DNA from 4 places in the Chryseobacterium sp. HR92 genome. Region 4 is predicted to be linked to each of the others. Evidence: riboswitches for the same ligand, from Rfam matches in the RefSeq annotation. Region 4 holds a riboswitch; each other region holds the start of a gene.
The links. A riboswitch is a leader RNA that binds a small molecule or an ion and turns the genes downstream of it on or off. The one in region 4 is predicted to bind S-adenosylmethionine.

Region 1: linked by a shared signal. The riboswitch ahead of SFA27_RS01040 (TonB-dependent receptor plug domain-containing protein) and the one ahead of SFA27_RS20520 (alpha/beta fold hydrolase) in region 4 are both predicted to bind S-adenosylmethionine.
Region 2: linked by a shared signal. The riboswitch ahead of SFA27_RS21295 (SusC/RagA family TonB-linked outer membrane protein) and the one ahead of SFA27_RS20520 (alpha/beta fold hydrolase) in region 4 are both predicted to bind S-adenosylmethionine.
Region 3: linked by a shared signal. The riboswitch ahead of SFA27_RS01380 (TonB-dependent receptor plug domain-containing protein) and the one ahead of SFA27_RS20520 (alpha/beta fold hydrolase) in region 4 are both predicted to bind S-adenosylmethionine.

The regions. Positions count from the first base shown of each region.
Region 1 is NZ_CP139139.1:222,398-225,609, forward strand. It holds gene SFA27_RS01035 (alpha-amylase family glycosyl hydrolase) at 1-1,213, shown strand, start outside; SAM riboswitch class I at 1,288-1,393, shown strand; gene SFA27_RS01040 (TonB-dependent receptor plug domain-containing protein) at 1,490-3,212, shown strand, end outside.
Region 2 is NZ_CP139139.1:4,694,395-4,697,606, forward strand. It holds gene SFA27_RS21295 (SusC/RagA family TonB-linked outer membrane protein) at 1-1,792, opposite strand, end outside; SAM riboswitch class I at 1,876-1,974, opposite strand; gene SFA27_RS21300 (type II 3-dehydroquinate dehydratase) at 2,220-2,627, shown strand; gene pckA (phosphoenolpyruvate carboxykinase (ATP)) at 2,802-3,212, opposite strand, start outside.
Region 3 is NZ_CP139139.1:297,703-300,914, reverse strand. It holds gene SFA27_RS01380 (TonB-dependent receptor plug domain-containing protein) at 1-1,935, opposite strand, end outside; SAM-I-IV-variant riboswitch at 2,233-2,330, opposite strand; gene SFA27_RS01375 (outer membrane beta-barrel protein) at 2,450-3,212, shown strand, end outside.
Region 4 is NZ_CP139139.1:4,533,650-4,536,861, reverse strand. It holds gene SFA27_RS20525 (MGH1-like glycoside hydrolase domain-containing protein) at 1-1,369, opposite strand, end outside; SAM riboswitch class I at 1,558-1,664, shown strand; gene SFA27_RS20520 (alpha/beta fold hydrolase) at 1,732-2,676, shown strand; gene SFA27_RS20515 (ACT domain-containing protein) at 2,676-3,212, shown strand, end outside.

The DNA of each region.
Region 1 (3,212 bases), 860 kb from region 4:
ATTTACCCAAAGCTGTTCCGAAAATGACGAAGCATGCACCAATGCCTATCAACAGGACAGAGTGGATATCATGAAACATTATGCAGAAAGACAATGGGCCATTGATCCCAATTCTTACATGATCTTTGAGCATCTGGGAACGGATGCAGAAGAACAGCAATGGGCCAATTACAGAGTAGCAGAAGGGAAAGGAGTAATGCTTTGGAATAAACAAACTGATCCTTATAACCAGAATACCATGGGATATAAAGACAACAGTAATTATGACAGAATGAACCACAGTCTTCATGGTTTTACCAATATGCGAGCTGTAGGGTATGGAGAGAGTCATGATGAAGAAAGGCTTATGTTTAAAAACCTTGCTTACGGAGCCGTTAATGGAAGTTACGATGTTAAAAATCTTAATACTGCTCTTGAAAGAATGAAAACTTTCGGAGCAACTTTCTTTACCATTCCTGGTCCGAAAATGATCTGGCAGTTTGGGGAATTAGGCTATGAGTTCAGTATCAACAGATGTGCTGACGGTACCATCAATAATGGGTGCAGAACCGATGAAAAACCTGTTGCATTTACTCTGGGATACGATACCAATGTAAACAGAAAATCAATATATGACACGTGGGCTAAAATAATCACGATCAGAAATACTCATCAGATTTTTAAAACTAAAACATACAGTATAGAATCCAATAATCTGACTAATGATCCGGATGGATTGATCACGAGAATTTATCTCTATGATCCGGCTATTACAACCGGAATAAAAAATGTGGTAGTACTGGCCAATTACACCACATCAGCACAAAACGTTGTTCCTTTCTTTCCTTACACAGGGCAATGGCAAAACCTAATGGATGATACTATTTCGAATGTAGCTTCCACAACAGCCCCAATCAATTTACAGCCGGGAGAATTCAGAATCTTCGGGAATTATGCTGGTGCCTTGTCGGCAATTGATACAAACGCTGTAAATAAATTATCCCTTCAGATTGCTGAGAATCCGATACAAAACGGAACTGCAAAATTAGTTTTCAGTAAAGCGAAAAACGGAGAAATTTTGATTTTTGATATGACCGGTAAGAAACTGGATTCATTCAAGCTAAATAAAGAAAACGGAACTTATGAAGTGAAAGTCAATTATCCGGCAGGAACTTATCTGATACAGCTGAAATCGGAAACAGGAACCGCCATTCAAAAGATGATTGTTAAATAAACGAAAAGGCAGATTTGCAGTATTGCAGATTTGCCTTTTTTGTATATTAAGAAAATTAGTCTACTTTTGCAGTAGATTTATCAAGAAAGGTGGAGGGATTTGGCCCAAAGAAACCTTAGCAACCTGCACAATTCGAGAAGTGTAAAGGTGCTAATTCCAACCCTGAGGGGGAGATAAGTGAAGTCAATATTCTTATATGAATTCCATTTCTTGAAGTCTTGTAATCGCTGCGGAAATATCCGCCAGACCGTTATTATTTAATTGGCAAGAACAAAAATGAAAAAATTAAGTACAGCTGTATTATTGCTTGGAGCAATTTGGGTTGCTGCTCAGGAGAATGAGGAAAAAGGAAAGCAAATAGAAGATATTATCATCGTTGGAAACCGTAATGTCAAAAGAACAAAACTGGAAACACCGGTTCCTGTAGATGTTATCAGTATTGACAAAATCCAAAGAAGTTCTCCGCAAATGACAGCTCAGGATCTTCTGAACTATGTGATCCCATCGTTTAATGCAGTGAGACAGTCAGCTTCTGATGGAACCGAACATATTGACCCCGTAACCTTAAGAGGAATGGGACCAGATCAGGTTCTTGTATTGCTGAATGGAAAAAGAAGACATACAACCTCTTTGGTCAACTATCAGAATACAGTGGGAAATGGCTCTGTAGGAACAGACCTGAGCACAATTCCTGTGATTGCTATTGATAGAATAGAAGTTTTAAGGGATGGTGCAGCAGCACAATACGGTTCTGATGCCATTGCAGGAGTAATCAATATTATTCTTAAAAAAAATCCAGGTGCTTCAGCAAGTCTTACTTACGGATTGACCGGAAGAAATGATGGGGATACTTATCAGGCGGGAGTCAATTATGGAACTTCATTAGGAAAAAAAGACGGGTATATCAACCTTTCCCTGCAGTTAAGCCACAGGGGCAAAACCACAAGAACTCAAAACCATGACCTCGATATTTTCGGGAATAATTTTGCGTATGCATTTGCTGATGATCCCGCTGCAGCAAGAGCGGCGGATGATGAGAAGATAAAGGAACGAGGATTGACCCGTGATGATTTCAATTTTCAGATCGGAGATGCCCAGATCAGACAGGGACAGTTGTTTTTCAATGCAGAATATCCTTTTAATGATAATTTTAAAGTATATTCTTTCGGAGGTTTCAGTATCAAAGAAGGAAAAGGATTTGGTTTCAGAAGACTTCCTAGCGAAACATCCAATGTAGTTGCGTCCATTTATCCAAACGGATTTCAGGCAGTTCTTGGATCTCAGGTATATGATGTTTCTTATGCTGTAGGGGCTAAATATAATGTTAATAACTGGCTATTTGACTTAAGCAATACCTTCGGGAGCAATACCTTCAATTATAATGTGAGCAATACCAACAATGCTTCTCTCGGGTCAAAATCACCAACCCGTTTTTACGCAGGCGCTCATAGTTTCCTTCAGAATACTGTGAATCTTGATATTTCCAAAAATATAAACCGTTTCAATATCGCATTCGGTGGAGAATTCAGATTTGAACAATATGAGATCAAAGCCGGCGATGAAGCATCTTATACCCAATATGATATCAATGGAAACGTTGCCACTGAAGGATCCACAGTACTTGGCGCAGGAGGATCTCAATCCTTTATCGGTTTTTCTCCCAACAATGCATTGAAGAAAGACAGACATTCCACTGCGGTGTATGCTGATGTTTCGTATGATTTAGATAAAAAATTAAATATTGATGCCGCTGCCAGATTTGAAAATTATTCAGATTTTGGGAATACCTTGAACGGAAAGCTGGCCATACGATATGAATTCGTGAAAAATTATGCAGTAAGAGCAGCGGTTGGAACAGGGTTTAGAGCGCCTTCGCTTCAGCAGCAGTATTTCAATAATTCATATGCGGATATTTCTACTTCCGGCTCAAAGATTGTTACCAAAGGAATATTCAGTAATGATAGCGAAGCCGCCAGAATTCTTGGATTTGATAAACTCA
Region 2 (3,212 bases), 160 kb from region 4:
TTAACTCTTTAATAAAATCTTCATTGGATGCTTTCCATGAACCACCTACTGACCAGAAAGTTCCCCACCTGTTTTCAGGAGAGAATCTGGAAGAACCATCTGCTCTCACCGATCCGGAAACAAAATATTTATTCTGATAATCATATTCCGCTTTTCCTAAAAAGCTCAACAAACCTAATTTGTCACTGTTTCCGCTAAAACCGCCTAACAAAGCTGCAGCATCCGGTTCATAATAATAAGGCAATGAAAACTGACTTCTGTTTCCTGAAATTGTCTGATATTCATAATGATAAAATTCCTGCCCTCCCAAAAGATTGATATGGTGCTGGCCAAATTTTTTATCGTAGGTTAAAATATTACTCGTCGTATAGGAAAGTGTTCTGGAATTTGTTTTCGTCACAGAACCACCAATTTCTGTACCTTGCCCTAACAAAGGATTGGTATAATAATGACCGTTATAATTCACCAGATCAACAGAGAAGCTTGTTTTGAATTTCAGCTCAGGCAAAAATGTAAATTCAGCAAAACCTTTCCCCGAAAAGTTATCTTCCCGGTTTTCATTTTTATCTAAAGGTAAGGTTGCAGCGGCATTTTCATTTTGCAAAGCATTTGTTGGTCTGTATTTTCCAAAATCATAGATGTAATTTCCAATTGCATCCAGCTTGTAACTTCCGTCCGCATTTCTTTCATAATAAGGATAAAAAGACGGGATCACTCTCGCTGCATTAATGATATTATCCGTTCTGGAATCTGATGAAGGAGGTGCTTCCTGAAGACTGTTTGTATACGCTAGGTTTGCTCCTACATTTAACCATTTTTTAACTTCAGAATTGATTTTTAATCTTGTACTGTACTTCTTAAAACCAGATCCGATGGCAATTCCTTTATCATCCAGATAGCCCAAAGAGAAAAAGTAATTGCTTTTTTCACTTCCTCCGCTGAAATCCAGATCTATCTGATTTCTCGAAGCTACTCTTTGCAGAATATCTTTCCAGTTGTCATTCCATAAAGCAGTTGCCCCCGGCAAAAGCTTCCCATCTGTTCCTACTGGTTTTGCATAATTTGATCCATAAGGATTAATTCCCAATGAATTTATCAAATTGTCAGTTGCCATTTGTGCAGCCTGCTGAGACGAAATCTGGCTGGATTTATATCCGTTTCTCAATGCTTCCCAATATAACTGAAAATATTGATCTGTATTTACCTGTTCATAATCTTTTACCGCTCTGCTTGAGAAACCCTGGCTTATATTAAAGTTTACTCTTGCATCACCTTTTTTACCAGATTTTGTGGTAACAATGATCACACCGTTTGCTCCTCTGGAACCGTATAATGAACTTGCCGTAGCATCTTTCAGAACACTGATCGATTCAATATCGTTTGGACTTATAGAATTGATGTTTCCATCAAAAGGCATTCCGTCAACTACAAATAATGGACTACTCGAAGCACTTACAGAGCCAATTCCACGAATTCTGATTGATGCTGTATCCCCCGGCTGTCCTGAAGAGCTTACCGCCTGAAGTCCGGGAACCTGTCCTTCCAGTGCTTTTGTTATATTTGTAACAGGTCTGTTATTAATCTTATCACTTGAAATTGTAGCTACAGAACCGGTATAGCTATTTCTTTTAGCTTTTCCGTACGCTACCACTACTACTTCATCAATCTCTTTTTCATGAAGACTATCTTTTTCCGGTCTGGAATTTTGTGCACTTATACTGGTCACTCCCAGAAAAAATGCAGCAACCGGAGGTATCCAGGCTTTAGAAGTGAATAAATTATTACTAATCATAATCAATTTTATTTATCATATATTAAAATTTTGCCCTTTGCAGAAAAGTCAGCAAAGGGCATCGATAAATACGATAAACCAAATGCTTATTTTTCCTAAAAAGGCTGAACGTAACACCTTGCCCATTGGGTAGGTTGTCAAGATATCATTGGGTCAGTTCCCTCCATCTTTCTTTATAAGCCGATCGAAATATGGTTGCAAATCTAAAAACTTTTAGTCTACAAAACAAGTAGACTTATATTTTTTTCATGATAAATTTTCAAAATTTAACATAAGATTATAATAAAACCCATTACTATAAGGAGTTGCAGCCGTTATCATTTTATCAAACATGACAAATATCATTATTAATAATATAATTAAACGAACGTTAATCTATACTGAAATTTTTGATCATTTAATTCAAAAAAGTTTTTAATTTTATAGTATGAAAATTTTAATTATAAACGGACCTAACCTCAACCTGTTAGGCACCAGAGAACCTGAAATCTATGGAACTGTTTCTATGGAAAGCTATATGGAAATTTTAAAATCCGAGTTTCAGTCTCATGAATTAAAATATTACCAGTCGAATATTGAAGGAGAGCTTATCAACAGACTTCAGGAAGATGATTTTGATGCTGTAGTGATTAATCCGGGAGCTTTTACCCATTATTCTTATGCCATTGCTGACTGTTTGAAAAACATCAGAAAACCAAAAGTAGAAGTTCACATCAGCAATATTTATAAAAGAGAGGAATTCAGACAGAAGTCTGTGACGGCAGCTAATACGGATGCAGTTTTATCCGGCTTTGGAATGGATGGATATAGGCTGGCCATACTGAGTTTGAAGTAATTATAGTTTATCCTTTTCCCACAGATCGCACAGATTTTCATAGATAATTATAGATACAAGAAAATAATTCACTCAATTCTTATCCATTTAACGCGTTAATATTTGAGAAATAAAAAACCAAAATAAAAAAGCCTCATCAATGATGAGGCTTTTCTGTATGGTATTGATAAACTATTAGATAGTTTGTTCCTGTAACTGAGGTCCTGAAGCCACTAACTTCTTACCTTCTTCAGTATCACAGTACTGCTCAAAGTTTTTGATATATCTTGCAGCAAGATCTTTTGCTTTTTCTTCCCATTCTGAAGCACTTTCGTAAGTCTCTCTAGGATCTAAAATACCTGTAGAAACGTTTGGTAATTCAGTAGGAATCTCAAGGTTCATAATTGGAACCTGAGTTTTAGGAGCATTATCGATAGAACCATCAATGATGGCATCAATGATTGCTCTTGTATCTTTCAGAGAAATTCTCTTTCCTGTACCATTCCAACCTGTATTCACCAAATAAGCTTTAGCTCCGTGCTCCTGCATTTTACCGATCAATGTTTTAGAATACATTGTTGGGTGTAATGTAAGGAATGCTTCACC
Region 3 (3,212 bases), 940 kb from region 4:
CAATGCCTGCGCTGCTTCAGAATTATTCCTGAAAGTACCCACCTGTGTAGTTTTTCCCTGCTGAATCAGTGTAGAAGTAGAGCTATAATAGATCTGCGCTAAAGAAGGTGCTCTAAATCCTGTAGAAACAGCACCTCTCCAGTTCAGATTGGGAGCCAGTTTTACATTGGTTGCCACCTTATAATTGAATGTAGATCCGAAGTCTGAATAATTCTCATATCGCAAAGCACCTTCCAACAACCATCCGTCAGTAACTTCCAGCTCTGCATCAGCATAAGCCGCAATACTGTTTCTGTTTCCGGAAACTGCATTTTCCGGACTAAAGCCTGGAAAAACCTGAGCTCCGGCTGGTCTTATACTTCCGAAGAAATCGGTTACTTTTTCATTTTCAGGAGTTTTGGTAGTTACCACACGACCATAAATATCATAAGAAGCATAAGAGTTTTCATTTCCGGCGTTCACTTTATAATTTTCGTGTCGGTATTCAGCTCCGAAAGCAATGTTCAATCCTTTCAGTACATCATATTTTTTGGAGAAGTCAAGATTGACGGTATTTTGTGAAAACTCAGATCCTCCGGCGTCAAAAGTTCTTGGAGAGCTGTCTGTAAGTGAGGCATTAAAGGTATTTACAACCCCAAAACCAAAGGTATTTTTCCCAAATGTATTACTTAAATCCACATTCCAGCCATTCCATTTTCCTTTAATTCCGGCAGCAAGAGAATAATCATTTACAGCTGCTTCAATCTGAGGGAGATATCCATTGGGAGTAACTGCATTGATGTTTCTCTCCGTATTTGGGAGTCTGTAAAATCCTCCGGCATTTCCAAGACGGTAGCTATAGCCTCCAAATGAGTACACTTTCCAATCCTCATTCACAGGAATTTCAGAATTGAAGAAGAGCTGCCCCGATTGTAGCTTAGACTGTCCTGCTCTCAGGCTGAAATCTTTTCTTTCCAATCCTCTGTAGTTAAGTTCCTGGGACGTAAAATCTTTACCTAATATTTTTTGAAGATCAGAAATACTGTTTGCCCCTGAGATCTGAGACTGGAAATCAGTTCCAAAATAACCAACCTTAGTCGCATATTGTTTTACCGTATTGATAATCTGCTGAGTATTGGAAGTGTTGGTAATATTTTTATACAAACCATCAATATTAACTCCGTCCTGTAATGCTCTGTAATTAATAGCATTATACGCATTGAAAATATCTCCTTCCCTTACTCCCGCTCTGGAATAAGGATCACGGTATTGCGCAGAACCTGTCACGTTAATAAATCCGGATTTTCCAATTTTCGCTCCATAATTAAGATCTACAGAAATAGTCTGTCCGTCAACTCCTCCTGAGAAATTATTAGCAACAGGCGAAGCATATCCACCGAGAAATACCTGTCCGGAAAGTCCTAATCTTTTTTTCAATCCCAGGTTAACTACTCCTGCAATGGCATCAGAACCATATTGAGCAGAAGCTCCGTCTCTTAAAACCTCAATTTTTTCCAAAGCAAAAGCGGGAATAGCATTAAGATCAGTTCCTACAGAGCCTCTTCCCGGTGTAAGCGTTACATTAATCAATGAAGACTGATATCGTCTTTTTCCATTGAGTAACACTAAAACCTGATCAGGACCCAACCCTCTTAGAAGAGCAGGATCTACAAAGTCAGTTCCATCGTTCACCGTGTGTGAAGTGGATGAAAATGAAGGGACAATATAATTTAAAGCCTGGCTGATATTGTTCGTCGGGCTTTGTTTTAAAATTTTTGATATATTAATGATATCTACCGGAACGGGCGTATCTGTGAGTGATCTTCCGGAACCTCTTGATCCAAGGATGACTACATCATCTATTTTTTTAGATTGTAAAGTGTCCGTCTGTGCGTAATAAAATGTAGAGATAAGCGCGAAAGAAGGAATAAATATTTTTGTTTTGAAATTATGCATGTTGTTGGTTGTTTACTTTTTGTTGTTAAAAATTGTTTTTTTGAGCAATACAAACCCTGTAGCCTTAATTGTAAGGTTACCTTTGATGATCGGAATGTTTGTATTATTTTTTAGAAATAGAAAGTGCTAGCAGCAACAACACATGCGCATATAGAAATGGCATGAAAACATATCAGAATAATGAAGATTCACTTCATGATCCGAGGAATAAAAAATAACTGATGTAAGGTGATTTCCCTTGTCTTTAAACATTTGGTTTTAACTTTAAAACAAAAATTCAAGATGGGTAATGATAGAATGATAAACATTTTTTCCGGAAGATCCGGCTTATCGATTGCAGCACCTTGCTTGTTTTTGCAGGTTGCTATCCCATCTAGAGATTCTTGATAATTACCCGGCAAAGATATAATTATTTCGGAAATAAAAAAAATTTTAGCTTAATTTTTCGATTTTCACAATTTTAGCGTAACAAATTATCTTTTTCAGCGTCTAACCGGATATCAGTAAAAACATTATGAAAAAAACGATTTTCGCTTTATCTTTATTAGGCTCTATTTTTGTTTTCTCGCAGGAGAAAAGTAATAAACCTCAGGAAAAACAAATTGAAGGGGTAGTGATCACCAAAACTAAAAAAGCCGTTGAACAAAAAGCAGACCGTACTATTTTTGACTTTTCTGAACAACCTCAGCTGAATAACGGAAATGTTATGGAGGGAATTAAAAAACTTCCGGGACTTGTATCTACCGACATCGCAGGAATGATGTATCAGGGAAAAATGCTTGAAGTGTATCTGAATGGGAGACCCTTGAACATCACTTCCAATGAATTAAACTCCTTCCTTGAAGGAATGCCCGCCAACTCTGTAGAAAGAATTGAGGTAATCACCCAGCCCGGCGCTGAATTTCCGGCTACTTCCGGAGGTGCGATCATGAATATTATCACTAATAAAAACGCCAATAAATATTTAACAGCAACTTATTCCGGGAATTATTCTTTCACGAATTATGATAAATACAGAAACAGAACAACCAATTCTGTTAATTTAAATGCAAGAAATAAATATTTCGGATGGCAGCTGAACGTAGGTCAAAATTACCGTGAAAGTATGCTGAATGGCCAGCAGGATGAGCTTTTAACAAGTCATACCGATAGATACGGACGTGGATATTTTGCAAAATCAGGCTTAACTTTTGATTTGGGGCAGGACAGATTATTATTAAACTACGATATTTATCACAATAATAATGACAATTATACTTTAAGTAATGGTCATGGAG
Region 4 (3,212 bases):
CTGGAAGCTGTCCGTTGGGATGCATGTACCATTCTTTGGTAAGCAACAAAAGTTGTCCCTTGGCAAATTCTGCATCAATGATGGAAAAAGGTACACAGTGAAATGCCAGATCCCAGGTAGCATACCATGGATATTCCCATTTGTCAGGCATGGAAATAATATCCTTATTGTGAAGGTGATTCCATTCCGTATTTCTTACATATTCATTGAAATTTCTCGGAGCTTCAAAGTTAGGATCACCTTTCAGCCATTTTCCGATGTTGTAATGATAGAATTGCTTATTCCAGAGAAGTCCGGCAAAAGCCTGTCTCTGAACATTTCTTTCATCTTCATTGACAGTATCATTCTGAATATCGTTATAAAACTCCTCAGCTTCAGCTTGTCGGGTATCGAAAATAGTATCAAAATTTTCAAAAGGTTCATCCGTTTTATCAGGACATAATCTGAATTCAAAAATTTTAGATTCGCCTGCTCCTACAATTTCATCAATCAGAAAAGAAGCTTTTGTACCCTTTTTTTCAGAGTTTACAGTGTTTCCCTGATGAATAATGAAGTTATTGATGCCATCTTTGAAATACATATTCTCCGTTTTAGGAGTTCCGTAAAGCTTGGACGTATTGGTTTCATTGTCACAAAATATACTTTGTGCATTTGAATTCCGGGTATAGATTTTTTTGATAGAAATACTGTCATGCCCAATGTTAATACTTCCGTCATGAGAAGCATTCAGTTCTCCTTTATAGGTATTGTATCCCCATTTCCAGTTGTTTCTGAACCAGGCAGTAGGGGCCACTACAATGGGAGCCCCATGCTGGCTTCGGTTACAGACAGTTACTCTGGCCAGAATATCATTGTGATCAGCTTTACAATATTCAATGAAAATATCAAAATATTCATCGTTATCAAAAATTCCGGTATCGAAAATCTCATATTCCGGTTCCTTTTTACTGCGTCTTCCGTTTTCAGCAAGAAGTTCATCATATGGAAACTCATTGATAGGATATTTATACACCATTTTCATATAGCTGTGAGTAGGTGTATTGTCCAGGTAATAAAAGATTTCTTTGATGTCTTCCCCATGATTTCCCTGTGGGTTGCTCAATCCGAAGAACCGTTCTTTTATCATTTTATCTTTCCTGTTCCAGAATGAAAAAGCAAAACAGAACAACTGTTTTACATCAGAAATTCCAGCGATGCCTTCCTCTCCCCAACGGTAAGCATAACTTTCGGCGTTATTATGATTGGTAAAATCCCAGGCATTCCCGTTTGAGCTGTAATCTTCACGTACATTTCCCCATTGTCGGTTGCTTACATAAGGTCCCCAGTTTTTCCATTTGGTATCTTGTAATCTTTCTTTTTCGGCGGTCATATCTCATCATTTTTCCATACGAAGTTAGTTTTTTTGAAAAATAATTCCAATTTTTTTCATCTGAACAATTATTAATATGGTCTTGAAATACTTGTATTTAAGGGCTTTTTTAAATATTAAAATAATTTTTTTTAAAAATTAAAAGAAAAGAACTACCTTTGCACTATTCGTTCATTCAAATATTGAAAATGTTATCAAGAAAGGTTGAGGGATTAGACCCTATGAAACCTTAGCAACCCTTTGCGCAAGCAAAGAAGGTGCTACGTTCTACCAAAGTATTTTGGACAGATAACTTACTGAAGTTCTTTTCAGCCATTTCCTGTGGCATTTTCAATTGTATTTGTATATAAAATATAATAGAATTGAAAACAGAACTAAACTATATTAATCTTTCGTATCAAACCAATTCCCAAAAGGAATACCATATCCTGTTAAGCTATCAGCTTTTTGGGAAAGATCTGTTTACAGCACCTATCATTTTAATCAATCATGCTCTTACCGGAAACTCAGATGTATCCGGAGAAAAAGGCTGGTGGAAACAATTGGTAGGAAAAAATCAGATTGTTGATACTGATCAATATACTGTTCTGTGCTTCAATATACCCGGAAACGGATATGACGATTTTTTAATTGAAGATTATGAAGATTTCACGCCTTCAGATATCGCTGCGATATTTCTGAAAGGGCTTGAAGTGTTACATATCAAAAATCTATACGCCATTATCGGAGGCTCTCTGGGAGGAGGAATAGCATGGGAAATGCTTGCCAAGCAGCCGGACCTCGCAAAAATATTTATTCCTATAGCCTGTGATTACAGAACACACGATTGGCTTCATGCACAATGTCTGGTTCAGAAATTTTTATTGAATGATAAAGAGGAACCATTACAGAAAGCAAGAATTCATGCTATGCTTTGTTACAGAACACCACAATCGCTCAATGACAGATTTCAAAACCAATATAACCAGGAAAAACAACGCCTGGAATCAGAAGACTGGTTGATTTATCATGGTAATGCACTAAACGAAAGATTTAGTTTAAAAGCTTACAAGCTGATGAATCATCTTTTGATGAATATCAATGCTGATGAATCATCTATGGAGAACATACAGGCACGAATGCACATGATCTCCGTAGATACAGACTTATTCTTCCCGGCTTCTGAAATCCGAATGTGTTTTGAAAACTTAAAAGAGAAAAATAAGGATGTTTCTTATTACGAGATCCAATCTATACACGGGCATGACGCCTTCCTAATGGAATATCAACAATTAAATAATATCATTAAAAACATTTTACAGAAGTAATGAAAAATGCTAACGAAATAAAATTTTTGAAGAACAGATCAATCGTCAAATTTGAAGGAGAAGATTTCCTGGGAGAAATCGGAATTGACGGACGAATTTTTAAAGCGCTTACTTTAGCGCGTATCAGTGTAGGAGTAATTTCTCAGCAAGCCGTAGAAAACGGAATTTCTATTCTGGTTCAGGAAAATGATGCAGAAAAAGCAGTAGCTTGTCTTATCGATGAATTTGAAGCAGAAAGAAAATCAGGAAAAGTTTCCCAGATTTACAGTATCAATAATGTCTCTGTTATCGGTTTTGTAGCAGAAGATTTCAATAAAGTCTTTGCTGAGCTGGCAAGAAACAATGTTTTCCCATTGCTTTTGAATCAGGTAGCAGGAGAAAACAGAGTCAACATCGTGGTAACTTCTTCACAGGACGAAAAAACAAAAAACATTATAGAATCTGAAATTTTCAAAAAACCAAAGACCGTTCATCTGGCGATCATAGGACACGGAAATGTAGGGAAAACCTTAATAGAGCAGGTGCTGGAATCTTCT